3 regions of the Saccharopolyspora sp. NPDC047091 genome follow, and region 3 is predicted to be linked to each of the others. Evidence: riboswitches for the same ligand, from Rfam matches in the RefSeq annotation. Region 3 holds a riboswitch; each other region holds the start of a gene.
The links. A riboswitch is a leader RNA that binds a small molecule or an ion and turns the genes downstream of it on or off. The one in region 3 is predicted to bind thiamine pyrophosphate.

Region 1: it holds a riboswitch for thiamine pyrophosphate, as region 3 does, so the genes downstream of both, ABZ805_RS15305 (thiamine ABC transporter substrate-binding protein) here and thiO (glycine oxidase ThiO) in region 3, are expected to answer to the same signal.
Region 2: it holds a riboswitch for thiamine pyrophosphate, as region 3 does, so the genes downstream of both, thiD (bifunctional hydroxymethylpyrimidine kinase/phosphomethylpyrimidine kinase) here and thiO (glycine oxidase ThiO) in region 3, are expected to answer to the same signal.

Annotation. Positions count from the first base shown of each region.
Region 1 covers NZ_JBEYUS010000030.1:7,612-18,061, reverse strand. Annotated here, with positions in the region: gene ABZ805_RS15310 (iron ABC transporter permease) at 1-838, opposite strand, end outside; gene ABZ805_RS15305 (thiamine ABC transporter substrate-binding protein) at 835-1,881, opposite strand; TPP riboswitch at 1,928-2,038, opposite strand; gene ABZ805_RS15300 (4a-hydroxytetrahydrobiopterin dehydratase) at 2,108-2,401, shown strand; gene ABZ805_RS15295 (FAD-dependent oxidoreductase) at 2,471-3,436, opposite strand; gene ABZ805_RS15290 (DUF6157 family protein) at 3,878-4,309, shown strand; gene ABZ805_RS15285 (DUF2255 family protein) at 4,388-4,774, opposite strand; gene ABZ805_RS15280 (alpha/beta hydrolase) at 4,938-5,858, opposite strand; gene ABZ805_RS15275 (helix-turn-helix transcriptional regulator) at 6,048-6,935, shown strand; gene ABZ805_RS15270 (acetyltransferase) at 6,966-7,424, opposite strand; gene ABZ805_RS15265 (NADPH-dependent oxidoreductase) at 7,828-8,664, shown strand; gene ABZ805_RS15260 (TetR/AcrR family transcriptional regulator C-terminal domain-containing protein) at 8,698-9,303, shown strand; gene ychF (redox-regulated ATPase YchF) at 9,442-10,450, opposite strand, start outside.
Region 2 covers NZ_JBEYUS010000015.1:20,761-31,210, forward strand. Annotated here, with positions in the region: gene ABZ805_RS09725 (ABC transporter substrate-binding protein) at 1-361, shown strand, start outside; gene ABZ805_RS09730 (hypothetical protein) at 475-1,431, shown strand; gene ABZ805_RS09735 (hypothetical protein) at 1,446-1,850, shown strand; gene ABZ805_RS09740 (polysaccharide pyruvyl transferase family protein) at 2,071-3,204, shown strand; gene ABZ805_RS09745 (hypothetical protein) at 3,230-3,406, opposite strand; gene ABZ805_RS09750 (TenA family protein) at 3,693-4,412, opposite strand; gene thiD (bifunctional hydroxymethylpyrimidine kinase/phosphomethylpyrimidine kinase) at 4,432-5,319, opposite strand; TPP riboswitch at 5,313-5,408, opposite strand; gene ABZ805_RS09760 (lipoyl domain-containing protein) at 5,441-5,671, opposite strand; gene ABZ805_RS09765 (hypothetical protein) at 5,993-6,274, shown strand; gene ABZ805_RS09770 (hypothetical protein) at 6,350-7,081, shown strand; gene ABZ805_RS09775 (hypothetical protein) at 7,130-7,519, opposite strand; gene ABZ805_RS09780 (hypothetical protein) at 7,688-7,903, shown strand; gene ABZ805_RS09785 (AMP-binding protein) at 7,975-9,648, shown strand; gene orn (oligoribonuclease) at 9,706-10,344, shown strand.
Region 3 covers NZ_JBEYUS010000049.1:6,846-17,295, forward strand. Annotated here, with positions in the region: gene ABZ805_RS20105 (BadF/BadG/BcrA/BcrD ATPase family protein) at 1-603, opposite strand, end outside; gene ABZ805_RS20110 (amidohydrolase family protein) at 720-1,559, shown strand; gene ABZ805_RS20115 (SIS domain-containing protein) at 1,819-2,850, opposite strand; gene ABZ805_RS20120 (GntR family transcriptional regulator) at 3,167-3,922, shown strand; gene ABZ805_RS20125 (hypothetical protein) at 4,310-5,314, shown strand; gene ABZ805_RS20130 (S1 family peptidase) at 5,488-6,609, shown strand; gene thiE (thiamine phosphate synthase) at 6,702-7,376, opposite strand; TPP riboswitch at 7,440-7,545, shown strand; gene thiO (glycine oxidase ThiO) at 7,535-8,650, shown strand; gene thiS (sulfur carrier protein ThiS) at 8,638-8,838, shown strand; gene ABZ805_RS20150 (thiazole synthase) at 8,840-9,601, shown strand; gene ABZ805_RS20155 (FUSC family protein) at 9,669-10,450, opposite strand, start outside.

The sequences.
Region 1 (10,450 bases), on a different contig from region 3:
ACAGCACGGCACCGGCTAGCCCGACGATCCACCACTCCGCGCCCTGCGGCGGCCGGGCGGTGGTCGCGGGCGCGCGCAGCCGCAGCGCGGTCTCCCGGCGGCGGCGCGCGAGGGTGGCCACGAGCAGCGCGGCGACGACGGCGACCAGCTGGAGCAGGGAGAGCGCCGCGGCGCCGGGCAGGTCCAGCAGTTGCACGGTGCGCAGGTAGATCTCGGTCTCCAAGGTGCGCAGCCGTCCCCCGCCGAGCACCAGCACCACTCCGAAGCTGGTGGCGCTGAACAGGAACACGACGGCCGCCGCCGACCCGATCGCGGGCAGCAGCGCGGGCAGCGTCACCGAGCTGAAGGTGCGCAGTCGTCCGGCGCCGAGCGAGCGCGCGGCGTCCTCCATCCGCCGGTCCACGTGGCTCCACAGCCCGCTGACGGTGCGCGCGACAACGGCGACGTTGAAGAACGCGTTGGCCAGCACGATCGGCAGCACTCCCCCGTCGGCGCCGAACAGCGCCCGGAACGCCATGCCCACGACGATCGTCGGCAGCACGAACGGCACGGTCACCGCGACCCGCAGCAGTCCCTTGCCGGGCACGACGAGCCGGGCGAGCACGTACGCGAGCGGCAGTCCGCAGAGCAGCGCGACGGCGGTGGACGCGGCGGCCTGGCCGAGGGTGAAGCCGACGAGGCGCCAGGTGGACGGCTCGGCCAGCACCGCTCCGACGTCGCCGCGCACGCCGAGCCCGATGATCGCCGCGACCGGCCAGGCGAAGAACACCCCGAGGAAGCCGAGGACGAGCACCGCGGCCAGCGCCACCGGCACCCGGCGCCGGAGTTCGCCGGTCATCCCCGGACCAGCGTCCGCCACTGCTCGACCCACCGGTCCCGGTTGTTCTCCACTTCGTCGGCGGGCAGTTCCCTGGGCCGCGGCGGCAGCGGTGCACTCGCCGTCCACCCCTTCGGCAGCGCGACCCCGTCGAGCGCGGGGTACACGTACATCTGGTCGGCGACCTGGCCTTGGAATTCGGGCGAGAGCAGGAAGTCCACGACTTCTCGCGCCGCCTGCGGGTCCGCGGCGCCGGTGAGCACGCCCGCGTATTCGACCTGCCGGTAGCAGGTGTCGAGCAGCGCCTTGGTGCGCGGCGCTCCGCTGTCGTCGACCTCGGCGGCGGGCGAGGACGCGTAGGACAGCACGATGGGCCGCGGTCCCTGCCCGGTGGATCCGGAGAAGTCCTGGTTGTAGGCCTCTTCCCAGCCGGAGGAGAGCCGCACGCCGTTGGCGTCGAGGGCACGCCAGTAGTCCTGCCAGCCGGGTTCGCCGAAGGCGTCGATGGTGCCGAGCAGGAACGCCAGCCCCGGGGAGGACGTCGTCGGGTCCGGCATCGAGGTGAGGTTCCGGTACCGCGGGTCGGTGAGGTCCTGCAGCGTCGCCGGTTCCGGCAGCCGGTGCGCGGCGAACCAGGCGGGGTCGATGTTGATGCACACGTCGGCGACGTCGATGGCGGTGAGCCGGTCCTGCCCACCCTGGGCGTAGCGCTGGGGTCCGCGGTCGGCCGCGGCGGGCCGGTAGGGGGCGAACACGTCGGAGCGCAGCGCGCGGGAGGCGAAGGTGGAGTCGACGCCGTAGGCGACGTCGCCGAGCGGGGCGGCCTGGGACAGCGCCAGCTTGTTGGTCAGCTCTCCGGCGTCGCCGCTGTTGCGGACTTCCAGGTGGATGCCGCTGCGCTTCTCGAAGTCGGCGAGCAGCGCGGGGTCGGCGACGAACGAGTCGTGCGCGACGAGGGTGACGGTGCGCGCCGCGGTGTCCTCGCCGGAGCTCCCGATGAGCGAACATCCGGTGGTGAGCGCGGCTGCGGCGAGTGCCGCGGCCCAGCGCAGTAAGGGGTTCAACGGTCCTCCCGAGTAGCACACCGGTCTCGGCCACGCGTGCGAACTCGAGCTGATCGCGACACCTCCCTGCGCCGGCATGATCCGGTTCAGGTGCGGACGGTCGAGGGGATTCGCCCCTCCTCTCAGCCCAGCGCGCTGGACTCCCGTGGCGACGGCAGTCTACGTGCCACCACCGGGCCGGGGGTCGACGGTCGCGTTCCGGCCGTCCGACGACCACCATGTGGGCATGACCGAACTGCTGAACGACACCCAGGTCGCCGAGTCGCTGTCCCGCCTGCCGGAGTGGGCCCAGGACGGCACCACGATCGTGCGGAGCGTGGAGTTCGCGAGCTTCCCGCAGGCCATCCAGGCCGTGAACCGGGTCGCGGAGATCGCGGAGAGCGAGAACCACCACCCGGATCTGGACATCCGGTGGCGCACCGTCGTGTTCGCCCTCTCGACGCATTCGGCGGGTGGTCTGACCGCGAAGGACTTCACGCTGGCCGAGGAGATCGACGGGGTGGTCGACGCACTGGCCTGAGCCGCGCCGACCTGGGCCGCGGGCTGCCGTTGCGCGGGGAGCCGGCTCCGCTGCTGCCGCCCCGCCCGGTCAGCGCGTCGGGTGGAGGACGAGTTCGGCGGCTTCGGCGGCGCAGCCCCAGGACAGCGAGACGCCGCAGCCGGAGTGCCCGTAGTCGTGCACGACGGTGGCGCCGCCGAACCGCTCCACTTCGAGGCGGACGGCGTCGCGGCCGGGGCGGAGTCCGACGGTGGCGCCGAGCACTTCGGCCCCGGCGAGCAGCGGTTCGACGTCCGCGCAGCGGCGCAGCACGGCGGCGCCGTCCTCGCGGTCGGGCGTGCGGGACCAGTCCTGCTCGCGCGCGACGCCGCCGAGCACGACGTGGTCGCCGTGCGGCACGTACGAGGTGAACTCGGGGCCTGCGCCGACTTCCACGAAGTACTCGGTGATGCCGGGGTTGCGCACGATGACGTGCTGTCCGCGCACCGGGCGCACCCCGGGGTCGCCGACGAGTTCGTGCGCGCCGACGCCGGTGCAGTTGACGATGCGGTCGGCTTCGCCCGCGGCGTCGGCCAGCGAGGACACCGGGCTGATCAGCAGTTCGCCGCCCGCGGCGAGGAGCCTGCCGGTGAGGTGGTCGAGGTAGCGCGGCATGTCGATCAACGGGAGCGTCGCCCGGTAACCGCTGCGGAATCCGGTGGGCAGCTCGTCGGCGGTGCAGGGGCGCAGGTCGGGCAGCAGCAGCGCTTCGGGCGGCAGCTGGTCGCCGAGGTCGACGCGCGCGGCCATCCGCCCGGTGGCGAGGTGCACCCCGCTGTCCGGGTCGGCCGCGAGCTCGACCAGCCGGTGGTAGGTGTCGGCGACCCACTTGCGCACCCGAGCGGCGGGTTGCAGCAGTGCCGGACCCCAGATCGCGCCGGCGACGGCGGAGGTGGTGTCGGCGGGTGGTTCGTCGGTGCGGACGCGCACCGGCACGCCGGATTCGGCGAGGACCACGGCGGTGCTGAGCCCGATCACCCCGGATCCGATGACCAGAACGGTCCCGTTGGCGGCCATTTCGGCACGCTAGCAGCGTTCCCCGTCGCGCACGGCCTGCTCGGGGCGGGGTTCGCGGGCGCTCGGCGCGGCCCTAGTCCTCGACGATGGTGATCGTTCCGGTGCCGCCGCAGTTGCTGCACCCCTTGCCGTTGCAGTCTCCGCAGATCAGGGTGATGTGCTGCATGCGCACAACGTAAATCGCCTGGTCACGGCGTGCGACTCCGTTGCTCCGGGGTGCGTCGCCGACGGTTCGCGGCGGGCCGCGCTGCGCTACCGGCCCCGCCCGCCTTTCACCCGGACGTGCCCGAGCGGAGGGGGCGGCGGGTCGGAGAATCGCGTTCGCCCGGTGTTCGTCATCGATCGGGGGTCAGCCGATCGCGGTCCGAGGCGAGGAGGACCGGATTCGAGGAGCGGCCGCTTCCCCATCCGACGTCGGTCCCCCGGCGTACCGTTCCGGCCATGGAACGGGTCGATCGCACGAACACGTTCATCGAGGTGGCCGAGGACTGCCCGGTCACCACCGCGACGGTGCCCCCGCTGAACGCCGAGGCGCCGTCGGTCGCCGCGCGCACCTACCGGCTGATCACCGAGCACCCGTACGAGTTCACGTCCGGCGACGTCATCTTCACCGTCTTCGCGGACCGGGCCGCCATCCCGGACGAGGAGCGGGCGGACGCCCGCCGGGAGTTCTTCGCGCGGAGCAGGGCCTGCCTGCGTTCCTCGCCGCTGGGCAAGCGCTACGGCTGGGGCATCCACGCCGACGCCCGCGGCCGCCTGGCCCTGTACGCCGTGGACGGCCCGGAGTACGCGGAGTTCACCTCCGGCCGGCGCACCGGAGAGTCGGGCGAACCGATCACCCGCACCAAGGCGCTGCGCAGCACCCGGGCCTGACCTCCCCGACCCGACCGGCCCGCGCCCTCGGCGAGCGGGCAGGGGGCGCATCCCGGGAGACCGCCCCTGCCCGTGAGCTCAGTCCACGGGGACGACCTCGAGGGTGTTCCGGCGCACGGGCTCGGTCGACATCGTCACCGAATACGGGCTGTCGGAGTACTCGTCGAGGAACGCGGCGTCCACCGCCCGGTTGGTCTCCTCGTCATCAGCGGGAACAGCGGCGAAACGCACGCTCCTCCGCACTCCTCCGGCGGAGATGCGTCCCCGCCCGGTCTCCAGCGCGGGCCCGTACCACTTGCCCCGGGTGCCGTTGAAGGAGCGGATGAAGATCCGACCGCCCACGGGCACCGACCAGATGTCCACGGTCTTCGGGGTGGTGCCGTCGGGCAGGGTCGCTCCGACGGTGGAACAGATCTCCGCGTTGATACAGCCCGGTTCGTCTCCAGTCGGCCCACGTCTCCGCACTCGTGTTCGGCGGCCCTGCGGCCGCGATGTCCGGTTCCGCGTGCCGACTTCCGTGATCGATGCGCCGGGGTGCACGCGTCGGCTCGTGCCCGCACCGGGTCCGGTGGCGGCTCCGCGCGGTGCGCGACACGCGCACCCCGGCGCCGCGCCCCGAGTCGATGCGTCAGATCGTGCCGAAGAAGAACGGAACCAGCTGGGCGACCGCTTCGGCGACCTCCTTCTCGCCGTCGTAGAGCGACATGTGGTTCGCCCCCGCCACGACGTGGAGCGACTTGTCCGCGCTCGCCGCCCGCTCGTGCAAGTCGTCGCTCATCCACTTCGAACCGGCATCGCTGCCCGCGATGAGCAGCAGCGGCTGGGTGAGGAAGACCTCGGCCTCGTGGAAGGCGTCGTAGGTGACGATCTGGCTGAGGCTGCGCGCCGTCATCCAGCCCGGCGCGGCGGGGTGTTCGCAGCGGGGCGTGTGGTAGTACTCCCACGCCTCTTCCAGCTCGGGGTTCGGCGCGTCCTCCCTGTTCATCGGCGCGAGCGGGAACCGGTTGTCCTCGCCCCGCCCGGTGGCGTCGGTGGTCCGCGCTCGGGCGGCCTGGTCCAGCGCCGGTGCCGCATCGGCGGCGGCGACCGAGCCGTCCCAGCCGTTGCGGAACATCTGGCCGACGTTGACCATGCTCACGGTGCCCACGGCCTTGATGCGCGGGTCGTTGATCGCCGCGTTCGCGGTGTACCCGGCTCCGGCACAGACGCCCATCGCGCCGATCCGCTCCTCGTCCACGTACGGCAGGGTGGTCAGGTGGTCGACCACGGCGCTGACGTCTTCGGTGCGGACGTGCGGGTTCTCCAACTGCCGGGGGCTGCCGGTGCTCGCGCCTTGGAACGATGCGTCGTAGGCGACGGTCACGAACCCGTTCTCAGCGAGCTCTCTCGCATAGGTGCCCGCGGTCTGCTCCTTCACACCACCGCCCGGGTGGGAGACGACGATCGCCGGGTACTCCTCGGCCTCGTCGAACTCGGGTGGGAAGTTGATGACCGCGGCCAACGTGGTGCCGTAGCCGTTGCGGGTCTCGATCTCGATGTTCTCGCTCACGATCCTCCTCCGGTGAAACGCCGTGCAGCGCGTCCGGCCGGCTCCCGGCGGACCCGGCTGCACCGGACGCCCTCCACTGTGGGAGCCGTTCGGCGGGTGCGGCAGGTTCGGCCGGAACCCCCTCGACCAGGGCTTCCGGGGTTCCACCAGAGCCTGGATCGGGGCGGCGGGCGCACCTAGCCTCGGGGCATGGCGTCGAAGGACGAGAACGTGCGGGACTTCCTGGCCACCCGACGCGCGAAGATCACACCGGACGTGGCGGGACTGCCCTCGCTCCCCGGCATCCGGCGCGTGCCCGGCCTGCGCCGCGAGGAGGTCGCGATGCTCTCCGGGGTGTCGGTCGACTACTACACCCGGATCGAGAAGGGCGACCTGACCGGCGTGTCCGACGACGTCCTGGATTCCATCGCCCGAGCCCTGCGGTTCACCTCCGACGAGACCGGGTACCTCTACGACCTCGCGCGGACCGCGCGGCGCCCCGCACTCGCCCGCAAGCGGACCAAACCGGCCCGGACGGTTCCGCAACGGGTGCGGCTGCTCATGGACGCCATGCCCCAGACCCCGGTGCTCGCCCACAACAGGTGCCTGGACGTCGTGGCGGCGAACGCCCTCGGCCGAGCCCTGTTCTCCGTCGTCTACGACAGCCCGACGAGGAGCTCCGCGGCCACCCCGCCGAACATGGCGGCGTTCGTCTTCCTCGACCCGGCGGCCGAAGACTTCTACACCGACCTGGACGACGCCGCGAGCGCCTGCGTGCGGATGCTGCGCGTCCAAGCCGGGGCCACGCCGCACGACAAGCAGCTGACCGGGCTCATCGGGGAGCTCTCCACCCGCAGCGAGGACTTCCGCACCCGCTGGGCGGGACACGACGTCGGGCGGCTCCGCGACGGCAGCAAGGCGATCGACCACCGCGAAGTGGGCCACCTCGACCTGGGATTCGAGCAGCTCACGATCGACTCGGCACCGTCGATCGTCCTGTCCGCCTACATCGCGGAGCCTGCTTCGGCGACGGCCGAACGGCTCCAGCTGCTCGCCGCGTGGACCACCGCACCGCCCACCCCGTCCCGGCTGCCCTGACCCGCGCGAGCCGGACCGGGCCGCCACCGGTCAGGGCGCCGCTCGGCCGTCGCGGGACATCCGCAGCAGCGGGTACGGCCGACCTTCGTCGTCGAGCTCGCTGCGCCCGGTGATCGCGAACCTGTGCCGGAGGTAGAACCCGACGGCCTGCGCGTTCTGCTCGTTGACGTCCACGGACATCACCCCGAGCTCGGCCACCGCGTGCGCGAGGAGGGCGCGGCCGACTCCTCGCCCGCGGTGCGCCGCGTCGACGAACAGCATCTCCAGGCTGCCGCCGGACGTGCCCGCGAACCCGACCGGCACGTGCCCGAGCTCGGCGACGCTGATCCGAACCTGCGGGAAGTGTTCCGCGGGCAGGAGTTCCTCGATCTCGGCGCGGTGCCGCGGATCGAGGAACGCGTGGGTGGCGTCGACGGCGCTGCGCCAGATCCGCACGAGGTCCGAGTACTCCTCGGGCCCCGTCGAGTCGCGGATCGTCGGCTCAGCCACGACGACCTGCGCGGTGCAGCGGAGTTCGCCCGGATTCCGATGCGGAGAACCAGGTGCTCAGGCCGCGGAGCACGTGCCGAACCTGCCCGGTGATCCAGCGTGCTCGGTGCGGTGCCAGGACGACCCACACGTCAGCGATGTCCTCCCCAGCCGTGCGCATCCGATGCGGTCTCGTCGTTCGGTTCGCAGCGGAGCGAGCGAGTCGATCCGGCCCCGCGACGTCCGTGGACCTTAGCCGTGCAGCGAGCGTGTTGTCGCCAACGCGTACCCGGCCCGTGCGCCGGACGAGCACGCGCCCGTCGTGTGCGCGAGGTCCTGCCTCCCGGGCCGCGGAGCCGGGAATGCCACGGGTGCGCAGCGAGTTGACGTAACCGAATCCGATTCGGAAAGAAGGACCGTGAGCATGCCGAAGCACGATGCACTCCTGCGCGCCCGCTACGGGGAGCAGCCCACTCCCGCCACGATCTTGTGGAATCAGCAGGTCGAAGCCCTCCTCGCCCACCGCTCGGTGCGGGCCTTCACCGATGAGCCGGTCCCGGAGGGGGCGCTCGAGACGATCGTCGCCGCCGCCCAGTCGGCGTCCACCTCCTCGAACCTGCACCAGTGGAGCGTCGTCGCGATCTCAGAGCCCGAGACCAAGCGCGAGCTGGCGAGGCTCACCCGCAGCGCCCGCACGGACGGCGGCGGCTACGACTTCGTCGCCGACGCCCCGACCGTGCTCCTCTGGGTCGCCGACATGTCGCGCAACCGCGAGATCAGCTCCGCCAGCGGCGGCGACCCCGTCGTCACCGACTACCTGGACGCCTTCCTCATGGCCTCCGTCGACGCGGCCCTGGCCGCCCAGAACGGGATGGTCGCCGCGGAGTCCCTGGGGCTGGGCGGGGTCTACCTCGGCTCGCTGCGCAACCACGCCGAGGAGCTCGCCGAACTCGTCGGCCTTCCGCCGTACGCCTACGTCGTCTTCGGCACGGCCATCGGCATTCCGGACGAGACCCGTCCCAGCGCCGTGCGTCCGCGACCCGCGCAGAGCGTCGTCCTCCACCACGAGAAGTACGAGCACACCGCCCACGAGGAATGGGTGCGCGACTACGAGGCCGCCACCACGGTGTTCAGGGAGGAGAACGGCCTGCGGGACAAGACCTGGGCCGAGGCCGTCGTGATCGGTACCGGTTTCGACTACATGGACGGACGCGAGAACCTGCGCCCGACGCTCCAGCGGCGCGGCTTCGGCCTACGCTGACGCGCGAGCCGATCGACGAAGGAACGAACGAGGATGGCCAGACCGAAGGTGCCGCTGCTGTCGGCAGAGATCATCGCCGACGGCGCGCTCGCGCTCGTCGACACCACCGGGGACATCCAGATGGTCCAGCTGGCGAAGAGCCTCGGCGTCGCCCCGTCCTCGCTCTACGGCCATGTCGGCGGGCGGGGCGACGTCATCGACCTCGCCCGCCGGCGGATGCTCGAACAGATGGGGACCCCCGATGCGCACGACTGGCGCGAAGCCGTCAGCACGCTGCTGCGCGGACTCGCGGGTCTCTACATCAAGCACCGCCGAATCCTCCCGCTGATCTTCGACACCAAGTTCGCCGATGAGCGCTCCATCGCCGCTTACGAGCCGGTTTTCGCCGCCCTCATACGCGGAGGCTTCCCCTTCGACCAGCTGCTCCCGATCATCGGGATGATCGAGTTCCAGGCCTTCGGACTCGCTCAGAGACTGCCCGCGCCGACGATGTCGGACGCCATCCGCGACGCGCTTCCCGCCTATGCGGTCTCCGTCGACAACTGGCGCGACGACTGCGACGTCGCGACCGAACTCGCCGTCTCCGTCCTGGTCGGAGGGTTGGAGAAACTGCGGACGAAATCGGATCGCGGGAGCTGAGACTCCGGAGGCAGGAGCTCACGGCCGGCAATGGCCCGGATCGACCTGCCCCGGCGCTCCGAACCGCGACGCGCTGCGCAGCCGGAGCCGTCCCCGCGGTGGCGAGGCCGACCCCGGCCAGGCTCGTCGCTAGCGGCCTCACACGTTGAAGCGGAACTCGACGACGTCGCCGTCGGCCATGACGTAGTCCTTGCCCTCCATGCGGACCTTGCCGCCGGAGCGCGCGGTGTTCATCGAACCCGCTTCGACCAGGTCGGCGAAGGACACGATCTCGGCCTTGATGAAGCCGCGCTCGAAGTCGGTGTGGATCACGCCGGCGGCCTGCGGGGCGGTCGCGCCCTGCGGGATGGTCCAGGCGCGCGCTTCCTTCGGGCCCGCCGTCAGGTAGGTCTGCAGGCCGAGGGTGTGGAACCCCGCGCGGGCCAGGGCGTGCAGGCCCGGCTCCGGCTGACCGACCGATTCCAGCAGTTCGCGGGCCGATTCCTCGTCGAGCTCGATCAGCTCGGATTCGACCTTGGCGTCGAGGAAGACGGCGTCGCCGGGAGCGACCAGGTCGCGCAGCTCCTGCTTGCGGGCCTCGTCGGAGAGCACGCCTTCGTCGGCGTTGAACACGTACAGGAACGGCTTGGTGGTGAGCAGGTTCAGCTCGCGCAGCTCCGGGATGTCGGCCATCTTCGCGGCGAACAGGGTGGTGCCCTCGTCGAGGACCCGCTTCGCTTCGTTGGCCGCGTCCAGCGCGGGGCGCTTGTCCTTGTGCGTGCGGGCTTCCTTCTCCAACCGCGGCAGCGCCTTGTCCAGGGTCTGCAGGTCGGCGAGGATCAGCTCGGTGTTGATCGTCTCGATGTCGCTGGACGGGTCGACGTTGCCGTCGACGTGCACCACGTCCGGGTCGTCGAACACGCGGATGACCTGGCAGATCGCGTCGGCTTCGCGGATGTTCGCGAGGAACTTGTTGCCGAGGCCCTGGCCTTCGGAGGCGCCCTTCACGATGCCCGCGATGTCGACGAAGGACACGGTGGCGGGCACCAGCTTCTCGGAGCCGTACAGCTCGGCGAGCTCGGCCAGTCGGGGGTCGGGCAACGGCACCACACCCACGTTCGGCTCGATCGTCGCGAACGGGTAGTTCGCCGCGAGCGCGTCGTTGCTG
Region 2 (10,450 bases), on a different contig from region 3:
CCTGTCCGCGCGATCCCACCGCTGCACCGACCAGGGCCGCCCCGCCTACCGGGTGGAGGTGTTCTCGGAGAGCAGCGCCCTGTACTCCGCGCTCGCCCAGGGCAAGGTCGACGCGATCATGAGCACCGTCAACGGCTTGCGCTACGCGGCGACGCAACAACCGGCGCTGCGGTTGACCAACGAGTTCCGCAGTCTCGACGTCGGCTTCGCGCTGCCGAAGGGCTCGCCGCTGGCCCCGGCGTTGCAGGCGGCGGTGAACGAGCTGATCCGCGACGGGTCCTACGCCCGCATCCTCGGCAAGTGGGGCGTGTCCGCATCGGCCATCGGCGAATCGCAGGTCAGTCCCCCGGAGATCCACTGAGCACGCCACTACTCGATCAGGTGGTGATCGCGCCGCTCCACCGCGCGCGGGGTCCGGATCAGACCTACTCTCCTCGGCGAGTCGACCCTCGCCTGTGGAGAGGAGTGTCCAACGTGGAGGACTCCGCACAAGCCGTCGTCCCGCTCCGTCCCGGATTCGACATCCAGGTACGAGGTTTCCACCGCCGCCAGGTCACCGAGCACATCGAGCTGCTCGAGGACCAGCTGCGGATGGTCAGCATCGATCGCAACGAGGCGGTGGCGCTGAACACCGACCTCCGCCGCCTCTGCGACGACGCGCGGCGCGACCTCGCCGAAGCCGAACTCCGCCTCAAACGCATCGAAGCCTCCGACACCGGGCTTCCGCACGCGTCGCAACGCGTGCAGAACATGCTGTCGCTGGCCGAGGAAGAAGTGCAGACGCTGCGCGAGCAGGCGCAGCGGCAGGCGGAGACCATCCGAGGCAGCGCGGAATACGAGGCGCAGCAACTGCTCGACGAGGCCGGTGCGGCCGCGGAGGCGATGCGGGCCGAATGCGCCCGCCTCGTCGACGAGCTCGACGTCCGGCAACGCGAGATCCGCCGGGAGCACGAGCAGAGCCTCGCCGACATCCGGGAGCGCGAGCGCGCCATGCGCCACGCCATCCGGGACGAGTACAAGTCGGTCGTCACGACCGCGCAGGAGGAAGCCGACGCACTGCTCGCCCGCACCCGCTGGGAGTGCGGCAGGCGCGACGCCGAGACCGAGCAGCTGCGGCTCGACGTCCTGCAGGACCTGCACACCAAGCAGGCCCGGATGGAGGAACTGCGCACCGCGGTCATGTCCTCCCTGGAGAACGTCGGCAGGCTCGTCGGCGCCTCCAGCAACGAGATCGCCGCGCAGGAGATCGACAACGTCATCGACGCCGAACTCGTCGGCGAACCGGCGCACCACGTGTGGCTGCCGGAGCCGCGCGGGGACACCCAGAGCTACCTGATCCCGCTCGAGTCCCCCTTCAACGGTGGTGCCGCACCCGCGGAACCCGCCGAGACCGCCGAAGCCGAACCGACCGAAGCCGTCCAGCGGAACTGATTCGGAGCGAGTACGTGGAGCTAGTCGTCTTGTCCTTCGCCGGCGGCGCGGTGGTCGCCGCCCTGCTCTTCTGGCCGCTGCTGCGCCGGGCCCGCACGCACGCGGACGGGCCGCCCACCGGCAAGCACGCGCTGCGCGCCCCGCGGGCCACCGCCCCGGCGGCCGCCGCCGGGACCACGGCCACCGCGCGGCCCGCCACCGGCGAGGCCGACGCCGAACCGCACCCCATCCCCCGCCAGGAGACGGCCGCGGACCGCGCCACGGAACCCGTCCCCGACGAGCCCGCCACCGGCAACGAGCTCGGCGTCACCGTCTCGACGCTGCCGACGGCGCTGTTCCACGAGCACTACGAGGCGAAGTTCCGCCGCACCCGCGACCGCATCGACCGGCTCCGCGACCAGCTCCACGAGCAGAACTGACCGCACGCCCCACGGCGGCAACGACTCGGTGATATCACCGAGTCGTTGCCGCCGTTCCTGTTGCGCGCGCACCGGGTTGCGGCCGACCGGAGCAGCGCGCCGCCGCCGAACGCGCCCCCGCGCGGCCGCCGCGGATGCCTCCGAGCGGGACCCACCGCACCGTGTTGTTAGGTTCGGCGCCTACCGCGCCCAGCCGCGAACCCGAACGGTGGAGAACCCAGTGTCGAGTCCCGCAACGCCCCCCACGCTGTACCTGGTCGCCACGACCGGGAATCCGAACTACGGCGACGAGCTGATCGCCGCGACCTGGCTGAAGTACCTCGCCCAGGTCGCCCCGGACAGCGAGGTGTGGCTCGACTGCCCCAACCCCGGCCCCAGCGAAGTACTGCTCGGCCACCTGCACCCGCACGTCCGGTTCACCGACACGCTGTGGCGGCTGTGCTGGTCGGCGCCCTCCGACGAACCGTGGGAGGTGGCGTCGTTCGTGCAGCACGCCATGATCAACCCGGGGCTGGCGCCGCACTGGCTGGCGGGCATCGAGCTCGCCGCGCGCGCCGACCTGGTGCACATCATCGGCGGCGGGTTCATCAACTCCATCTGGCCGCGGCACTACGGGCTGCTGGCGGGCGCGGTCGCCGCGGTGCGCCGCTCCGGCGGGCGCGCCGTGATGACCGGGCAGGGCCTGTGGCCGACACCGGAGGAGGCGCGCCCGCTGGTGCGCAACCTCGCCTCGCAGTTCGAGCTGATCGACGTGCGCGACGAACCGTCCGCCGAACTGCTCGACTCCGCGGGCCAGCTCACCGCCACCGGCGACGACATGTTCTTCGGCATCGCCCCCGAGCTGTACCGCACCGACGACCTGCGCGACGTGATGATCTGCCTGCAGTCGGACCTGCTGGACGTCACGGTGCCCGCGCTGGCCGGGTTCCTGCTCGACACGCTGCGCGCCTGGGACGTGCGGCCCGAGCAGGTCGGCGTCATCGAAGGCATCCCGCGGGTGGACCGCGAGGTGTTCGCCCTCGTCGAGCACGACCTGCCCGGCGCCCGCTTCTACCCGTTCTCCGAGATCATGGACCACGGGCTGCCCGCGGCCGCCGGCCAGCGCTGGCTGTCGACCCGGTTCCACATGCACCTGATGGCCGCGGCGGCCGGGGCGCACGGCGTCGCCGTGTCGATCAACTCCGGGTACTACACGAACAAGCACCGCTCGCTGATCCAGCGCGGCTCCGGCTGGGGCCTCAGCGAAGGCCTCCAGGTGCCGCCGCAGCCGCAGGAGGGCGGCTACGAGCGGTCGACGCTGGACGCGCTGCAGGAGGCCAAGTCGAAGCTCGCCTGGTCCATCTACGGGGACTGAACCGCCGAGCCGGGCGGCGACGCGATCAGGCCGCCGCCTGCCCGGTCTCGCAGGTGCCCTCGGCGCGGGGCCGCAGCACGTGGATGTCCGCGGACGATGTCTCAGGCTCCGTCTCCGCCTGGGCGGACTCGGCGTCCGCCCGGCGGTCGGCGATGTAGAAGGGGGCTGCGGCCAGCACCGGCACCAGCATCCCCGCCAGCATGATCAGAATTGAAGTCCCCGTACTCAAGGCCACCGAACCCCGCGCGGTGGGAGGCGGACCCCCCACGACCGAACACGCCGAACGAACGTGTCGTTTGCCTCATCGTCGTGGCTGAGGGTGTTCGTTAACACGGTCCGAAAGTGCTCCTGATCACGCTGCTCGCGAGCGCCCCCACCACCGCTGACCACCCGCGGCACCGCCCCCGTCGCGCGCGGGCGGCCGTTGCGGAGGGTGATCGGATCGGGCGGCCCGCCGACGTGCGAAAACCGTGCCGCCGCAACGACTTTCACCGCGGGATCCACCGCGCCGTCGGCCACTGCTCGAGCCGCCAGGCGCCGTCCCAGAACATCCACTCGTACTCGCTCGCCCGGGTGAACGCGGCCAGCATCCGCTCCCGCACCGGTTCGTCGGCGGCGGCCGCCGCCCGGTCGGTGAGCTCGCGGGCCGCCAGCACCGCCTCGGCGAACTCCTCGTCGGCGTAGGTCTCGATCCACCGGCGGTACGGGTGCGCCGACGCGTCGCCGACGGCGGCGAGGATCTCGCTGCCCACGTGCTGGTACACCCAGAAACACGGCAGCACCGCCGCCAGCAGCACCGGGTACGGGTCCACCAGCGCGCTCGCCCGCAGGAACGAGGTGTAGGCGGTGCACGACGGCGAGGTGACCACGCCCGCGCCCGCCAGATCGTCCGCGGACAGCCCGAACTCCTCGACGTAGCCCGCGTGCAACCGGCGTTCCTCCACCAGCGCACCCCGCGCGGCCCCCGCCAGGAACGCCGCGTCCGCCGGATCATCGGACCGGGTCGCGGCCGCGGACAGCGCCTGCGCGAACGCGATCAGGTAGCGGGCGTCCTGCACGATGTAGAACGCGAACCGCTCCCGGTCGAGGGTGCCGTCGGCGAGCGCCGCGTTGAACGGGTGCGCCACCACGGCCCGTTGCAGCTCGGCGGTGCGTTCCCAGGCCTTAGCGCAGAAACCGCCCGCGGGCGGATCGGGCAACCTGCTCATGATCTCCGCTCCTCCGATCTCACCACCAGCGGTGGAAGTGGTGCACGGGCCCGTGCCCGCGCCCCACGTCGAGGCGCTCCGCGGCCCGCAACGCCTCGGTCAGGTACTCCTTGCCGTCGCGCACCGCGCTCGCCCAGTCCGGCCTGCGGGGGCGCAGCGCCGCGATGGCCGCCGACAGCGTGCAGCCGGTGCCGTGGTCGTTCGTGGTGTCGATCCGCTCGCTGCGCAGCCAACGCACCTCCCCGTCGCCGCGGAACAAGTCGGCGCTCGCCGGTTCCGCGCGCAGGTGCCCGCCCTTGAGCAGCACCTGCTTGGCGCCCAGGTCCGCGAGCCGCTCGGCCTGCGCGGCCATCCCGGCCGAGCCGGTGATCTCCGGTTCGCCCAGCAGGTCCGCCGCCTCCGGCAGGTTCGGGGTGATCAGGTCGACCCGCGGCAGCAGCTCGTCCCGCAGCACCGCCACCGCGTCGTCGGCGAGCAGCCGGTGCCCGCTCTTGGCGACCATCACCGGATCCAGCACCACGTGCGGCGGGGCGTAGCGGTCCAGCACGGCGACCACCGCGCGGATCACCTCGGCGTTCGCCAGCATCCCGATCTTCACCGCGTCCACCCGCACGTCGTCGAGCAGCGTCGCCAGCTGGGCGGTGACGAACTCCGGCGGCACCTCGCGGACCTCCGCGACACCGGTGGTGGTCTGCGCGACCAGCGCGGTCACCACGGACATGCCGTAGGCGCCGTTCGCGGAGAAGGCCTTCAGATCGGCCTGGATCCCGGCCCCACCGCTGGGGTCGGTGCCCGCGATGGTCAGCACGTTCGGGATCCGCCCGGAGCCGGACCGGGCGGCACGAGTGGTCTGGTCAGCAGGGCCGGTCTGGGCAGGACGGCCGGTCTGGGCAGCACGAGTGGTCACGTCGGTGACGTCCCTCCGCTAGCACGAACTAGGTCAGGTTCGACGGGTCTGCTCTCAGCCCGGTCGCCCGGGCACCCCGCGTCACTGGCCCCAACCTAGCAACGGGCGTCAACCCGGCGGTTCACTCGACGAGGCCGATGATCGCGCCCGCGGTGAACCGCTCCCCCGCCCTGCCCTGCCGCCACAGCGTCCCGCTCGCCGGGGCGCGCACCGTGCGCGGCGTTCCACCGGTCAGCACTTCGGCGACCGGGGCGCCGCTGCGGACCCGGGCGCCGTCCCGGACCAGCCAGCGGGTGAGCGAACCGGGTTCCTGCGGATCCTCGGGCGGACGTGGGAAGTGCAGGTCCGTCACGGCCGCGCCTCCTCTTCCGCTCGACTCGTCCGCGGACGACGAGCGCGGAGATCGGCGATCAGCATGATCGGTGATCCTTCTCACCACAAGCAGATCTCGGGCTCGGTTCGCTGGGTCGAGCGGCGCAGCAGCACGTCAGCGGCGGGGTCAGACCGCTGGGCCGAACAGTCGCTCTCACACGATCGGAGCAGCGCAGCCGGCGCCAGCCGCCGCTACGCGAATGCAACGTGGCAGCTGGTCGTTCCGTCTAGAGTTCGAGATCCGGCCAGTGGACCGAAGCCGGACGAACTGCGCCCGCGGGTCGTCCTGACAGGTATGGGGGTGGGACGGCACATGTTCCCCGATCAAGAGCACGTGTGGTGGATCGTCGGAGCGGGCAAGCGCCTCCGGCACGCGATCACGGTGCGCCCGGGCGCCAGACCCGCCGGGGATCCGGTGCAGACCCTCTGCGACACGACGATCAAGCTCCCGCACGAGACCTGGCCGGCCACCAAGGAACCGTCGAGCCGCCGCATCACGGAGCGTTGCGCGGAGTGCGAGCGGGCCGTGGACGAACAGCTGGAACGTGACGGCGATCTCGTCGTCACCACCTGGGACGCGTAGGCGCGAGGGAAGTCACACCGCCGACAGCTGATCGCCTAGTGAGGCGACCCTGCGTGGCGGATTAAAGTTGACGCAATGGACACCACTGCCGACGCCCCTCAGTCCGCCCGCTCCCGCCGCTCCACCCGGCCGGATCCGGCGGAGGTCTGGGCTCCGCTGGCCGGTCTCGCCGACGCCGCAGCGCAGGGCGGGACGTCCGGAGCCGTCGCCATCACCCGCGGGTTCGACCGCAACAGCAGGCTGCGCGCCAAGGCGCTGCGCGATCTGCTGGAGGAGCGCGGGGTCGCGGCCATCGAGATCACCCCGGCCGTGGGCAGCGAGCGGCTGCTCGCCGACAGCGAGATCACCTCGGTGGTGAACCTGATCGGCGCCGGTTCCTGGCAGCCGTACCGGCTGGCCGCGAAGCTGCGCGCCCCGCTGCTGGCCGTGCGCGGCGACGAGACGGGCGGGCCGGAGTCGCGGGACGTCATCGGCGTCACCGCGTCCGAGGACCGGCGCGACGTCGCCCTCTCGCACGTCGCGGTGCGCCCGGAGACCGAGGGCCAGGGCAGCCTGATCGTCACCGCCGACGGCGAGCCGGTCTCGGTGCCGGGTGGTTCCGCGGCGATCACGCTGCACGAGCAGCGGCTCGAGGTCCGGCTCGCGGGCCCGGACTTCGCCGAGCAGACCTTCGCCGCCACCGAAGTTCAGGTGGAGACCGCGGACGCGCCGCACCGGCTGGTGCGGGACGAGCTGCCGATCGCCGACTTCGAGGGTGCGCTGACGTTCACCGCCGAGCCGGGCGCGCTGACGGTCCGCCCGGTCTGACCGGTTCCCCCGCGCGGCCCCGCTCGACCGGGGCCGCGGGGAACCCGTTCACAGCACGCGGTTCAGCAGCGCGACCAGCGCCGCGAGCACCACGCCCACCAGCGCCAGCGTGAGCGGGGCGAGGGTGCCGGGGTTCAGCGCGTTGAACAGCGTCCAGCAGAGCACGAGCAGCGCCACCAGGCCCAGCAGCCCGATCATCGCGGCCATCAGCGGCCGGTGCCGCGGCAGCGCGCGCAGGTTGCCGCGGGCGACCGGCGTCATCCGCTGGTACGTGATCCACACCGGCAGCGCCACGAGCGCCACGACGAGGACGCCGAACAGCGAGTCGGCCCGGCTCGGGCCGTGCCCGAGACCGAGCAGCAGACCCAGCACGCCGACCGCGAGCACCAGCAGCACGCGGTGCAGGGTGCGCCACAGCAACCTGTCGTAACCAGCCATGATCGCAGTCTCCCAGGGCCGCTCCGACCGGCGGCGGAACCCCGCGGGCAACCTCCCGGTGGAAATTCCAAGATTAATCAGGCGAACACCCGTCACGTCGGTGATCCTGAGTCGTCTTACTACCGGAGGACGTACCGGACGAACGTCCCGCGAGGGAGGGGAGGTCGCGTGACCGACAACGAGCAGTGGCAGGTGAGCTGCCGCGATGTGGCTGGCCGGCGGCGGAACATGGCGGTGTACGTGAACCAGGGCAACGTCGTGGTCGTCGCACCGCCCGGGGAGACCGCGGTGCTGGCACCATTGGAGGCGGGCCGCCTGCGGGCCGCGATCCGGGAGGCCGTGGTGTCGGCGGCGGCACCGGAACACCCCGTTCCGGACCGGTGAGCCCTTCCCCCGCGTCGTCCCCCGAGGCATTATCTACCGATGAGTAGCTAAATCGGAGGAGACGCGTGGCGATGTTGCGACGGCCGGCGATACGGACACGAGGCGAGGCGGCGAAGGCGGCCGTCCGGGCCGGGGCGGATCGCCTCGCCCCACCGCTGCAGACGCTGTGGTTGCTGACCCGGCAGGGCGTCGTCCGCCCGATGCGCCCGGACAAGCTGCTGCGCATCGTCTTCGCCTGGCGGCGCTGGGGCGTCACCCCCGCGCTGGGCTACGCCGTCGCCGCGATCCGGCACCCCGACCGGCCCGCCGTGATCGACGAGCGCGGCGCGCTGAGCTTCCTCGAACTGGAGCAGCGCACCACCCGCCTCGCCCGCGGGCTGCGCGCCCGCGGCATCCGGGACACCAGCCGGGTCGCGGTGCTGTGCCGCAACCACCACGGGCTCGTCGAGACCATCGTGGCCTGCGGCAAGATCGGCGCCGACGTGGTGCTGCTCAACACCGGGCTGCGCCCGCACCAGATGCGCACCGTGCTCGAGGAGCAGCGCGCCGACCTGCTCATCGCCGACGTCGAGTTCGTCGAGGCGCTGCCCGACCTGGAGCTCGACGTGGTGCTCGCCTGGACCGAGGGCACCACCCGCAAGGCCACCCTGGAGCACCTCATCGGCAGCTCCGCCACCGGTACGCTGCCGCGCCGCCCCCGGCACGCGCGGATCATCGTGCTCACCTCCGGCACCACCGGCGCCCCGAAGGGCGCCCGCAGGCCCGCGCCGCCCGGGGTCGGCCCCGCGGCGACGATCATGTCCCGGATGCCGCTGCGCGCCGGGGAGCGGATCATGCTGGCGGCGCCGATCTTCCACACCTGGGGCCTGGCCGCGTTCCAGCTCGGTTCGGCCATCGGCGCCACCCTGGTGCTGCGCCGCAAGTTCGAGCCGCAGCAGGCGCTCGCGGCCGTGCAGCGGCACCGCGCGACGGCGCTGTTCGTGGTGCCGGTGATGCTGCAGCGCATCCTGGACCTGCCGCGGGAGGCGATCGAGCCCTACGACACGTCGTCGCTGCGGATCGTGGCCGCCAGCGGTTCGGCGCTGCCTGCCGACCTCGCCACCCGCTTCCAGCGCGTGTTCGGCGAGGTCCTCTACAACTTCTACGGCTCCACCGAGGCGTCGTGGGTGAGCATCGCCACGCCGCGCGAGCTCGCCGACTCCCCCGGCACCGCGGGGCGCCCGCCGCGCGGTACCAGCGTGCGGATCCTCGACGAGCAGGGCGCGCAGGTGCGCGACGGCGAGACCGGGCGGATCTTCGTCCGCAACGACATGCTCTTCGAGGGCTACACCGGCGGCGGTGGCAAGGAGGTCCGCGACGGCATGCTCGCCACCGGCGACCTGGGCCGCATCGACGAGGCCGGGCGGCTGCAGGTGGTGGGCCGCGAGGACGACATGATCGTCTCGGGTGGCGAGAACGTGTACCCGAAGGAGACCGAGGACGCGATCGCCACGCTGCCGGAGATCTCCGAAGTCGCCGTGATCGGCGTGGACGACGCCGAGTTCGGCCAGCGCCTCGCCGCGTACGTGGTGCTCGTCGACGGCGCCGAGCTGGACGGCGAGGCGGTGCGGGAACGGGTCCGGCCCGCGCTGCCCGGTTTCGCGCTGCCCCGCGACGTCGTGTTCCTGTCCGAGCTGCCGCGCAACGCCACCGGCAAGGTCGTGCCCGCGCGGCTGCGCGAGGGTTCCGCCGATACCGAACGGTGATCTGCGCGGCGCCGGTGCGATCCCGGTGCCCGGCCGCACCGCGTTAGGCTCGGTGAGGTGAACGACCGTCTAGTGTGGATCGACTGTGAAATGACCGGTCTCGACCTGGGCAAGGACGCTCTGATCGAGATCGCCGCCCTGGTCACCGACGCCGACCTCAACATCCTCGGCGAGGGCGTGGACATCGTGATCCACGCCCCGGACGAGGCGCTGTCGGGGATGCCCGAGGTGGTGCGGGACATGCACGCCCGCTCCGGGCTGACCGAGGAGGTGCGGCGCTCCGCGGTCACCACGGCCGAGGCCGAACAACGCGTCCTGGACTACATCCGCGAGCACGTGCCGGACACCGTGTCGGCGCCGCTGGCGGGCAATTCCATCGCCACCGACCGCGGGTTCATCGCCCGCGACATGCCTGCGCTGGACGCGCACCTGCACTACCGCATGGTGGACGTGTCCTCCATCAAGGAGTTGTGCCGGCGCTGGTTCCCGCGGATCTACTACGCGCAGCCGGAGAAGGGCCTGGCGCACCGCGCGCTCGCGGACGTGCGGGAGTCCATCCGCGAGCTGGCGTACTACCGGCGGACCGCGTTCGTGGCGGAGCCGGGGCCGACCACCGAGCAGGCGCAGGCCGTCGCAGCGGACCTGCTGGCCGGCCACGGCCCGGCGGGCACCGGCCGGAGCTCCGACCAGGAGTGATACCGGTTCCGCACCCGGCCGGGAGCCCGGTCGCAGCCCGCCGCGCGGCGCACGCTAGGATATTCGTGTTGCTCCGGACGACCGGGTTCACCGGCCGATCGGAAGC
Region 3 (10,450 bases):
TTTGCGCACCGCCATCGGATCGCCCGCGGTGTCGCCGAGCACCTGCTCCAGCACCGCCCCGGCGAGCCCCGACTCCGGCACTTCGCCGCGGTCCGCGGTGCGCAGCGCGTGCCGCACCGCTTCCCGCCCGAGCCAGAACGCCGATCCCTCGTCGCCGAGCAGCCAGCCGTGCCCGCCCGCGACGGCCGCCTCCCGGCGGTCCTCGATGCGGGCGGCGATGGCGCCGGTGCCCGCGATGAGCACGGTCCCGTCGGCGGCGCCGGTCCCGGCGGCGAACGCCACCTCGCAGTCGCTGACCACCCGCACCGGGCAGTCCAGCCCGAGCGATGTCCAGCCCTCCTCGAACAGCGCGGCCACCCGCGGGTCGGTCATCGCGCTCACCCCGGCCATGCCGAGCACCGCGGAGCGCACCGCTGCCCCGTCCAGGCCGGTGAGCGCGGTGCGGGCCGCCGCCGCGACCTGGGCGACGGCCTGCTCGGGCGGGTGCGAGTTGGGGTTGCCGCCCCCGGCGGACCCGCTGCCGAGCACCCGGCCGGTCAGGTCGCCGACCTGGGCGCGGCTGGACGTGCCGCCGATGTCGAGGCCGAGCACCAACTCCCGCATCCGTCCGTTGTACCGCAGCGCGCGGCGCCGGGAATCCCGCCCGCCCCGAGCTCCGCACCGGGCGGCGAGCACACTGTGGGGCTGATCGCCGGGATCCGGGGAAGGACGAGCGAGCGATGACCGTCGACGCGCACCACCACCTGTGGGACATCGACGTCCGGGACCAGCCGTGGATCACCGGACCCGAGATGGAACCGCTGCGCCGCGATTTCCGGCCCGCGGACCTGGCGCAGGCCGTCCGCGGCACCTCGGTGGACACCACCGTGCTGGTGCAGACCGCGGCGGACCCGGACGAGACGCCGGAGATGCTGGTGCTGGCCGATTCGGCGCAGTGCATCGGCGCCGTCGTCGGCTGGGTGGACCTCACCGCGCGCACGGCGCGGGAGCAGCTCGGTCCGCTGCTGTCGCACCCGGCGGGCCGGTGGCTGCGCGGCCTCCGGCACCGGGTGGAGGCCGAACCGGACGCGGACTGGATGGCCCGGCCGGACGTGCTGCGCGGGCTCGCCGCGGTGGAGGACGCTGGCCTGCTGTTCGAGGTGGTGGCGCGGCCGGATCAGCTGCCCGCCGTGATCAAGGCGGCGGCCGAGTTCCCGCAGCTGACCTTCGTGCTGGACCACTGCGGCCGGCCGCCGGTCGGCGGCGATCCGACCGAGTGGGCGGTGCTGGTGCGCAGGCTGGCCGAGCACCCGAACGTGGTGTGCAAGCTGTCCGGTCTGGTCACGGCCGCCGGCTGGGGCCGGGAACCGGACGTGGACGTGCTGCGGCCGTTCGCGGACGTGGTGCGGGCGGCGTTCGGCCCCGGCCGGTTGCTGTTCGGCTCGGACTGGCCGGTGTGCCTGCTGTCGGCGTCCTACCGCGAGGTGCTGGAGCTGACGTCGGGCTTGCTGGACGGCCTGTCGAACCAGGAGCGGTCGGCGATCTTCGACGGCAACGCCCGCGAGGTCTACGAGATCTGAGCCCGTTCGCGGCGGTGGTCTCGGAAGGGGATCTTCGGCGCATCCCGGGCGGTCCCGTTTTTCCCGGCGCGGAACGGTGGTCATTTCTGACCCGTTCGGCGTAATCTGACGCTGCCCGCCTCACCCCGCCCCCTCGGTGAGGCGGGCTTCTAACTTCTCCGCCGGACCCCGTCGAAGCAGGCGTTTCCCCGCGCGGCACCGAACGTGCTGGTCTCGGCACCGCGCGGAGCGGGCGTCGTCCGTTCGTCCGAACAGACGATCATCGAGTGCGGGTCACCTTGGACAGGCCGCGCGGCCGGTCCGGGTCGCCGCCGCGGGCCAGCGCGAGTTCGAGGGCGAGCTGCTGCACCGGCAGGATCTCCAGCACCGGCGCCAGCTCCTCGGCGCAGGCGGGCACCGGGATGTGGTGCGCCGCGGCCGGTCCGGAGCCGAGCGTGCACACGTCGGCGCCGCGTTCGCGGACCGCGTCGAGCACCTCGCGCATCGCCGCGCCTCCCCGGCCTTCGCCGCTGACCGCGAGCACCGCGGTGGCGGGGTCGACGGCGGCGACGGGCCCGTGCAGCAGGTCGGCGCCGCTGTAGGCGCGGGCGGGCAGGTAGCTCGTCTCGGCGAGCTTCAGCGCCGCTTCCAGGGCGGTGGCCAGCGAGTAGCCGCGGGCGGTGGTGACCAGCCGCTCGGTGGCGCGCAGCCGCTGCACCGCCTCGCCGACCGCCGCGGTGCCGTCGGCGAGCGCCCGCCGCGCCAGGTCGGGGAGCCCGGCCGCGGCCTGCCCCGTCCCGCCGCGCACCGCGTCGACGAGCAGGTACAGCGCGAGCAGCGTGGCGCTGTAGGTCTTGGTGGCGGCCACCGCCAGCTCCTGCCCGGCGTGGACGTGTACCGAGAGCTCGGCGGCCCGGTTCAGCGCCGAGTCGGGCGTGTTGGTGATCGCGACGGTGGTCGCGCCGCGGCGGCGGGCGGACTCGGTTACCTCGATCAGGTCGGGCGAGCCGCCGCTCTGGCTGACGGTCAGCAGCAGCACGTCCCGCAGGTCGGGCTGCGCGCCGTAGAGCGTGGTGGTGGACGGCGAGACGAGCCCGGCGGGCAGTTGCAGCAGCACCTCGATGAGGTACTTGGCGTACAGCGCCGCGTGGTCGCTGGAGCCGCGGGCCGCCAGCAGCGCGAACCGCGGCCTGCGCTGCGCGATGGTGGCCGCGACGGCGGCGATGTCGGTGGCTTCGAGCAGCTCGGCGAAGATCCGCGGCTGCTCGTCGATCTCGGCGCGCATGCTCGCGCCGGGTGTCGCCTCGCTCATGGGTGCCTCTCGCTGGCCGGTAGGTCTAGACCAATGTTATCGAACGTGCCGAGGTCCCGAGCGTGACCCGTGCGACACCCCTCCGGCCACCCGGCGTGCAGACCAAGATCATCAATGTGGGAAAACTGTGGAGAACGTGATGGTCGTGTCCTCGGTCAGGCATGCTGGACGGGCCAGGTGCGGCGCGCGGGTGGGCGAACCCACCCCCGCCGCGTGCGGTCACCCCTCGTGCGGGGAGGTGGCGGCCCGGGGCCGCGGCCGGACATCGGGTGCTGGAGCGGCGGCCATCGCGGCAGGTTCGGCGGTAGGAGGACGAATGCTGGAAACGTCGGTGTCCGGCGGGGCGGACACCCCGGTGCGCGCGCAGCGCGAACCCAAGTACTGGGGGCTCAAGCAGCACCTGCTCGACATGCTGCGCTCGCTACCCCCCGGCTCGCCGATCCCCACCGAGCGCGCGCTGGCCGCCGAGTTCGACGTCTCCCGCACCACCGTGCGCCAGGCGCTCGCCGAGCTCACGGTCGAAGGCAGGCTGCTGCGGGTGCAGGGCAAGGGCACCTTCGCCGCCAAGCCGAAGGTCGCGCAGCGGCTCCAGCTCTCCAGCTACACCGAGGACATGCGCGCCCAGGGCCGCCAGCCGGCGTCCCGGCTGCTGGAGGTCGTCGAGGAGCCCGCCGACCAGGAACTCGCCACCCTGCTCGGCACCCGGCCCGGCTCGACCGCGCTGCGGCTGCGGCGGCTGCGGCTCGCCGACGGGGAACCGATGGCCATCGAGACCACCCACCTGCCGCTGTCCCGGTTCCGCGGCCTCACCGGCAGGCTCGAATCGGGCGGCTCGCTGTACCGGGTGCTGCGCGAGCACTTCGGCGTGGAGCTCGGGCACGCCGACGAGACCATCGAGACCGCGCTGGCCAGCCCGGAGGAGGCCGAGACGCTCGGCGCCGACGTGGGCCTGCCGATGCTGCTGCTGTCCCGCCACTCCTTCGACTCCGCGGGCGAGCCCGTCGAATGGGTCCGCTCCATCTACCGCGGCGACCGGTACAAGTTCGTCGCCCGGCTCAACCCGCCGCAGTGATCGACCGACCCGGCGCCGAGCCGGGTCCCGCGCTGTCTCCCGCGCCGACGGTGCCGCCGGAGACCGCAGCGCCCCTTGTCGGGGCCACCGGTTCGCGCCTTCGCGGCGCCCGGTTTCCGCTGCCCGGCGCAATGCCGGTTCTGCCGTACCGCTCCGCTCCCACACCGCCTGGATCGAAATCAGCGGGTCTTCTCCTCGTTACCCGAAGTGGCAGTCATCACGAAAGTGCAACAATCGGGAGAATTGTGGCGAGATCATCCGTTGACAGGTTCGAGAGAGCGCGCACCAGATCAAGTAGGAGCCACAGTGGCGAAGGAGAATGCCGAACGGGGGGCGAACGGAACCGACGACGATGAGCCCGCGGAAAAGAAATCGAAGAAGATCGAATTGTCCGCCACGCAGGTCACCGGAGGCGCGCTCGCCTCGGTGACCGCGGCGTTCCTCGGGTCGTACCTCGGGGTCGCGGGCACCGTCTTCGGCGCGGGCCTGACCAGTGTCGTGATCACCGTCGGCGGCGCCCTGTACCAGCGTTCGCTGGAGACCACCAAGGAGAAGCTGGAGGTCACCAAGGACAAGGCGAACGTCGTCGTCGCCCGCGCCGGGATCAAGAAGCCCACCAGGGTCGAGCAGTACGTGGCCGCCACGCCGGTCAACGGCACCGCGGCTCCGGCGCTCCGCCCGCAGGCGCCCGCCGACGAGGCCACCCGCAAGATCCAGCTGCCCGGGATGCACTGGCCGGGCGGTGAGCAGGTCGACCGCGATCCCGACGCGACGCGCAGGCTCGACCCCGCCGAGGCGCGGACCCGGATGCTGAGCTGGGGGACCACCGCCGGTGACGCCACCGCCGCGGCCGAGCGCCCCACCACCGAGCACTCCACCGCCGAGGACGCCGCCGCCGAGGACGCCGCCGGAGCGGGCACCGAGGTCGTCGCCCCGCCGCGCGGCCGCCGCCTCCGCTGGGGCGTCGTCGCCGCGACCAGCGCCCTCATCTTCGGTTTGGGCATGCTCCTGATCACCGGTTTCGAGGGCGTCGTCGGCAAGCCGCTCTCCGGCGGCGATGGCGGCACCACGATCAGCAAGGTCTTCACGCCCGCCGCGCACCGCGACACCGGGGACGCCGTGCCGCAGGAGTCGGAAACCGCGGAACCGAGCAGCTCGGCGGAGCAGGAGACCGGTTCCGAATCCCAGGAGAACACCTCCGGCGAACCCACCTCCGGCGCGTCCGAGACCACCGAGACCGGGCAGAGCGAGGCCACCGAACCCACCGGAGATACCGGCGCCTCCGAAGCCCCGGAACCGACCGGAGCGCGGCAGCCCGAATCCGGAACCACCGGAGAACGCGGTTCCGCGGGCGGTGAATCAGCGCAGCAGGAGCAGCCGGACGCTCCGTGACCGGAGCACAGCGAATGGTGATGATTCCCGGTTATTCGGCAGAACTGCCGGATAACCGGGAATTTTTGCGCATCGATGCGTCGAAAGGTGGATGTGCCGGGTGGTGGTCCCCACCAATACTGGCTCCTCGTAGGGATCTTTGAGCCCCACCTCAAGGAGTAGGAGACCCACCTATGACGCGCAAGCTCGCGGCCAGAATGGCCGGGACGATCGTGCTGGCGGCCGGAACCGTCGCCGCCTTCACCATGCCCGCCTCGGCCACCGTCGCCCCGGCGCCGCAGGCGAAGGCCGCCACCCAGCTCGAAGCCATGCAGCGCGACTTCGGCCTCACCGCCGACCAGGCGCAGGCCCGGCTGCACAGCGAGGCCATCGCCAACACCGCGGACCGGACGCTGCGCGGCGTGCTCGCCGACTCGTTCGGCGGTTCGCGCTACGACGCCGGGCTCGGCAAGCTCGTCGTCGGCACCACCGACGCGAACCTGGCCGACGAGATCCGCGCCGCGGGCGCCGAGCCGAAGGTCGTCGAGCACAGCACCAAGCAGCTCGCCGGTGTCGTGGACGGCCTCAACACCCGCCAGGCGCCGCAGGGCGTCACCGGCTGGTACCTGGACTCGGCCGCCAACTCGGTCGTGGTCACCGCCGCCGAGGGCGCCGGTGCGGCCGCGAACGAGTTCGTGCACTCCACCGGGGTGGACGCGCAGGCCGTGCACGTCGTCGAGTCCGCGGAGGCACCGCGCATCCTCGCCGACGTGATCGGCGGCAACGCTTACACGATCGAGAACTCCGCGCGCTGCTCCGTGGGCTTCTCCGTGGAGGGCGGCTTCGTCAGCGCCGGGCACTGCGGCAGCCAGGGCGACAGCACCAGCACCCCGTCCGGCACCTTCGCGGGCTCCTCGTTCCCCGGGGACGACTACTCCTACGTGGAGACCGCGTCCGGTGAGACCCCGCGCGGCCTGGTGAACGACTACGCGGGCGGCACCGTCAGCGTCGCCGGTTCGACCGAGGCCGCCGAGGGCGCCTCGATCTGCCGCTCCGGCTCCACCAGCGGCTGGCACTGCGGCACCGTCCAGGCCAAGAACCAGACGGTGAACTACGCCGAGGGCACCGTCACCGGGCTGACCCGCACCGACGCGTGCGCCGAGCCCGGCGACTCCGGCGGCTCGTGGCTGGCCGGTGACCAGGCCCAGGGCGTGACCTCCGGCGGGTCCGGCGACTGCACCAGCGGTGGCACGACCTACTTCCAGCCGGTCAACGAGATCCTGGACGCCTACGGCCTGACCCTGATCACGGGTTGATCGGGAGCCCGGTCACCGGGTGATGGCAGCCGGACGGGCTGCGTCTCAGCCCCACGAGACGCAGCCCGTTCGTCGTGCCGGGACCCGCCGGGTCAGGCGGACAGTCCGGCCTTGAGGGATTCGGCGGCGGCGCGCGGGTCGTCGGCCTCGGTGACGGCCCGGACCACCACGATCCGCTCCGCGCCCGCCGCGACGACCTCGGCGAGGTTGTCGTGGCCGACGCCGCCGATCGCGAACCAGGGCCTGCCGTGCCCGCGGTGCTCCGCGGCGTGCCGGACCAGCTGGATGCCCGCGGCCTCCCGGCCGGGTTTCGTCGGCGTGGTCCACACCGGCCCGGTGCAGAAGTAGTCCACGCCCGGTTCGGTCGCGGCCGCGTCCGCCTGCACCACGTCGTGCGTGGAGCGGCCCACCACCACCTCGTCGCCGACGATGCGCCGGGCCGTCGCCACCGGCAGGTCGTCCTGGCCGAGGTGCAGCACGTCGGCCTCCGCGGCCAGCGCCACGTCCGCGCGGTCGTTCACCGCGAGCAGCGCGCCGTGCCGCACGCACGCGTCCGCGAGCACCTCCAGCGCGGCGAGCTCCTGGCGCGCCTCCAGCGGAGCACCGCCGGGAGCCTTGTCCCGCAGCTGGATGATGTCCACGCCGCCGGACAGCGCGGCGTCGGCGAACTCCGCCAGATCACCCCGCTCCGCCCGCGCGTCGGTGCAGAGGTACAGCCGTGCGTCGGCGAGCCGCGTGCGGATGCCGACACCGTCCAATCCGGGCATGACCCCAGGGTAGTCCGCGGCCGGGCGGCGGCTGACCTCGCGCGGGCGGATGAGTACGGTGGTGGTGGTTGGCACGGGAGCCCGGGATCCGGGCTGAGAGGGGGCGCAGGCCCCGACCGTCGAACCTGATCCGGGTCATGCCGGCGCAGGGAGCGCAGATGCAGCAGCAGTCGGCCGTCACCGTCGTCGGTGGCGGGATCATCGGTCTCTCCGTCGCGTGGACGGCCGCGCGCGCGGGACACCGCGTGGAGGTCGTCGACGCGGGGGAGCGGCGGGCGTCGTGGGTCGCGGGCGGGATGCTCGCACCGGTCGCCGAAGCCGCGCCGGGCGAAGAGGAACTGCTGGAGCTCGGGTCCGAGTCGTTGCGCCGCTGGCCGTCGTTCGCCGCCGACCTGGCCCGCGAGTCCGGGCTGCCGTCCGGGCTGCGCCGGGAGGGCACGCTGGTGGTCGGCGTGGACGGTGCGGACCGCGCCGAGCTGGACATGCTGGCCGAACACCTGGCCGCGCTGGGCCGCACCGTCACCCGGCTCGGCGGCCGGGAGGTGCGGCGGCTGGAACCGTCGCTGGGGCCCGCGGTGCGGCGCGGCCTGGAAGTGCCCGGAGATCTGGCGGTGGACAACCGGCTGGCGCTGGCCGCGCTGCGGGCCGCGGCGGAGGCGGCGGGCGCCCGGTTCCGCGACGGCGCGGTGCGGCGGGTGCGGCCGGGCGAGGTGGAGCTGGATGCGGAGGTGCTGCGCTGCGACGTCGTGGTGATCGCCGCGGGTGCCCGCTCCGGTGACCTGCACCCGGCGCTCCGCGGCCGGATCCGCCCGGTCAAGGGCGAGGTGCTGCGCCTGCGGGCGCGCCCCAGCGCGGTGCCCCCACCGGCGCGGACCGTGCGCGGCCCGGTGCACGGCAGGCAGGTCTACCTGGTGCCGCGCGACGACGGCGGGCTCGTCGTCGGCGCCACCCAGTACGACGCGGGCTTCGACGAGGCCGTCACCGCGGGCGGCGTCCGCGATCTGCTGGCCGACGCGGAACGGCTGCTGCCGGGCATCGCCGAGTACGAGCTGCTCGAAGCCGTCGCCGGGCTGCGGCCCGGCACGCACGACAACCTGCCGGTGATCGGCGAACTGGAACCGGGGGTGCTGGCCGCGACCGGGCACCACCGCAACGGTTTCCTGCTCGCGCCGATCACCGCGGACGCGGTGCTGGCGGAGCTGTCGGGCCGCGAACCACCGGTCGCCGGACCGGTACCCGCAGGCGACGGAGGAGGTCGACCGTGCAAGTGGTGATCAACGGGGCGGAACGGCCCGTGCAGGCGGACGCGACGCTGGCGGCGGTGCTCGCCGAGTTCGGCGTGCCCGAGCGCGGGGTCGCGGTCGCCGTGGACGGGACCGTGGTGCCCAGGGCGAACTGGCGGGCGACGGAGCTCCGCGACGGGGCGGCCGTCGAAGTGCTCACCGCCGTGCAGGGAGGCTGACGTGGACGACGCGCTGGTGATCGCGGGCCGCGAGTTCGGCTCCCGCCTGATCACGGGGACCGGGGGAGCGGCGAACCTGTCGGTGCTGGAGCGGGCGCTGCTGGCGTCCGGCACCGAGCTGACCACGGTGGCGATGCGCCGCGCCGACGCCGGAGGACGCACGGGTGTGCTGGACCTGCTGCACCGGCTCGGCATCGAGGCGCTGCCGAACACCGCGGGCTGCCGCACGGCGGCGGAGGCGGTGCTCACCGCGCAGCTCGCCAGGGAGGCGCTGGAGACGAACTGGGTGAAGCTGGAGGTGGTGGCGGACGAGGACACGCTGCTGCCGGATCCGGTGGAGCTGCTCGACGCGGCCGAACAGCTCGTCGACGAGGGCTTCGTGGTGCTCGCGTACACCAACGACGACCCGGTGCTGGCGACCCGGCTGGAGGACGTGGGCTGCGCGGCGGTGATGCCGCTGGGTTCGCCGATCGGCACCGGGCTGGGCATCCGGAATCCGCACAACATCGAGATGATCGTGTCCCGCGCGTCGGTGCCGGTCGTGCTCGACGCGGGCATCGGCACCGCGTCGGACGCGGCGCTGGCGATGGAGCTGGGCTGCGACGCGGTGCTGCTGGCCAGCGCCGTCACCCGGGCCCAGGACCCGGAGCGGATGGCCGCCGCGATGCGCGCCGCGGTCGAAGCGGGCCGCCTCGCGGTCGGCGCGGGCCGCATCCCGCAGCGCTTCTGGGCGCGGGCCTCCAGCCCGGACCTCGCGCGGTGAACCGAACCGCCGCGACGTGACACGGCCCGCCCGACCTGCCTGGTCGAACGGGCCGCGCACCTGGTGATCAGCGGATGCGGAGCCGTTCGGTCCGCACGAAGTTGATCGTGTAGCTCTTCCACGGCTCGTTGCCGAGGGTCTGGTCGATCGCCGCGCGGGCGTGCAGCGCGTTCTCCACCAGCGAGCTGGCCAGCAGTTCCGTCTCGGGTGCCCCGGCGGACTGGATGTCCGGGATCTTCGGGTTGCTCCGCCCGCTGAGCAGCTGGTCCACCGCCTTGAGCGCGGGCACCGCCACCGCCAGCTCGTCCTCGGGCCGGAACGCCAGCGTCGCCACGTCCTGGCGCAGCGCGTCGAGCGCGATCGCCGCGGCCCGCGTGGTCTGCGGGTCCTCGTCCGAGTCCGGTTCGTCCAGCAGCGCGGGCATGCCCAGCAGGTCCTGGGTCCGCCGCAGCGCCAGCACGTGCGCGGACTGCATGGCGGCGCGGACCTGGTGGCCCTGCCCGGCGGCCCGCACGCTGCGCAGCAGCTCGGACACCGACCACACGGTGGACCGGATCGCCCCGCGCACGTCGGGCACCATGCTGCTGGGCAGCACGATGAAGCTGATGTAGCCGACGCCGAGCGCGATGGCCGCGCCGACGGCCGTGTTGGAAGCGAAGCTGATCGCGATGTTCGCGAGCGGCCGGTCCAGCCGCATCGCCTGGTCGACCACGGTCACCACGATCAGCGAGCTCAGCAGCACCTGGTAGTCGGTGCGCAGCCGTTCCACGCCGAGCAGCATGCCCACGACGACCACCGGCACCAGCAGGTACACCCCGGGCAGCAGCGTGATCAGCGCGGCCAGCACCA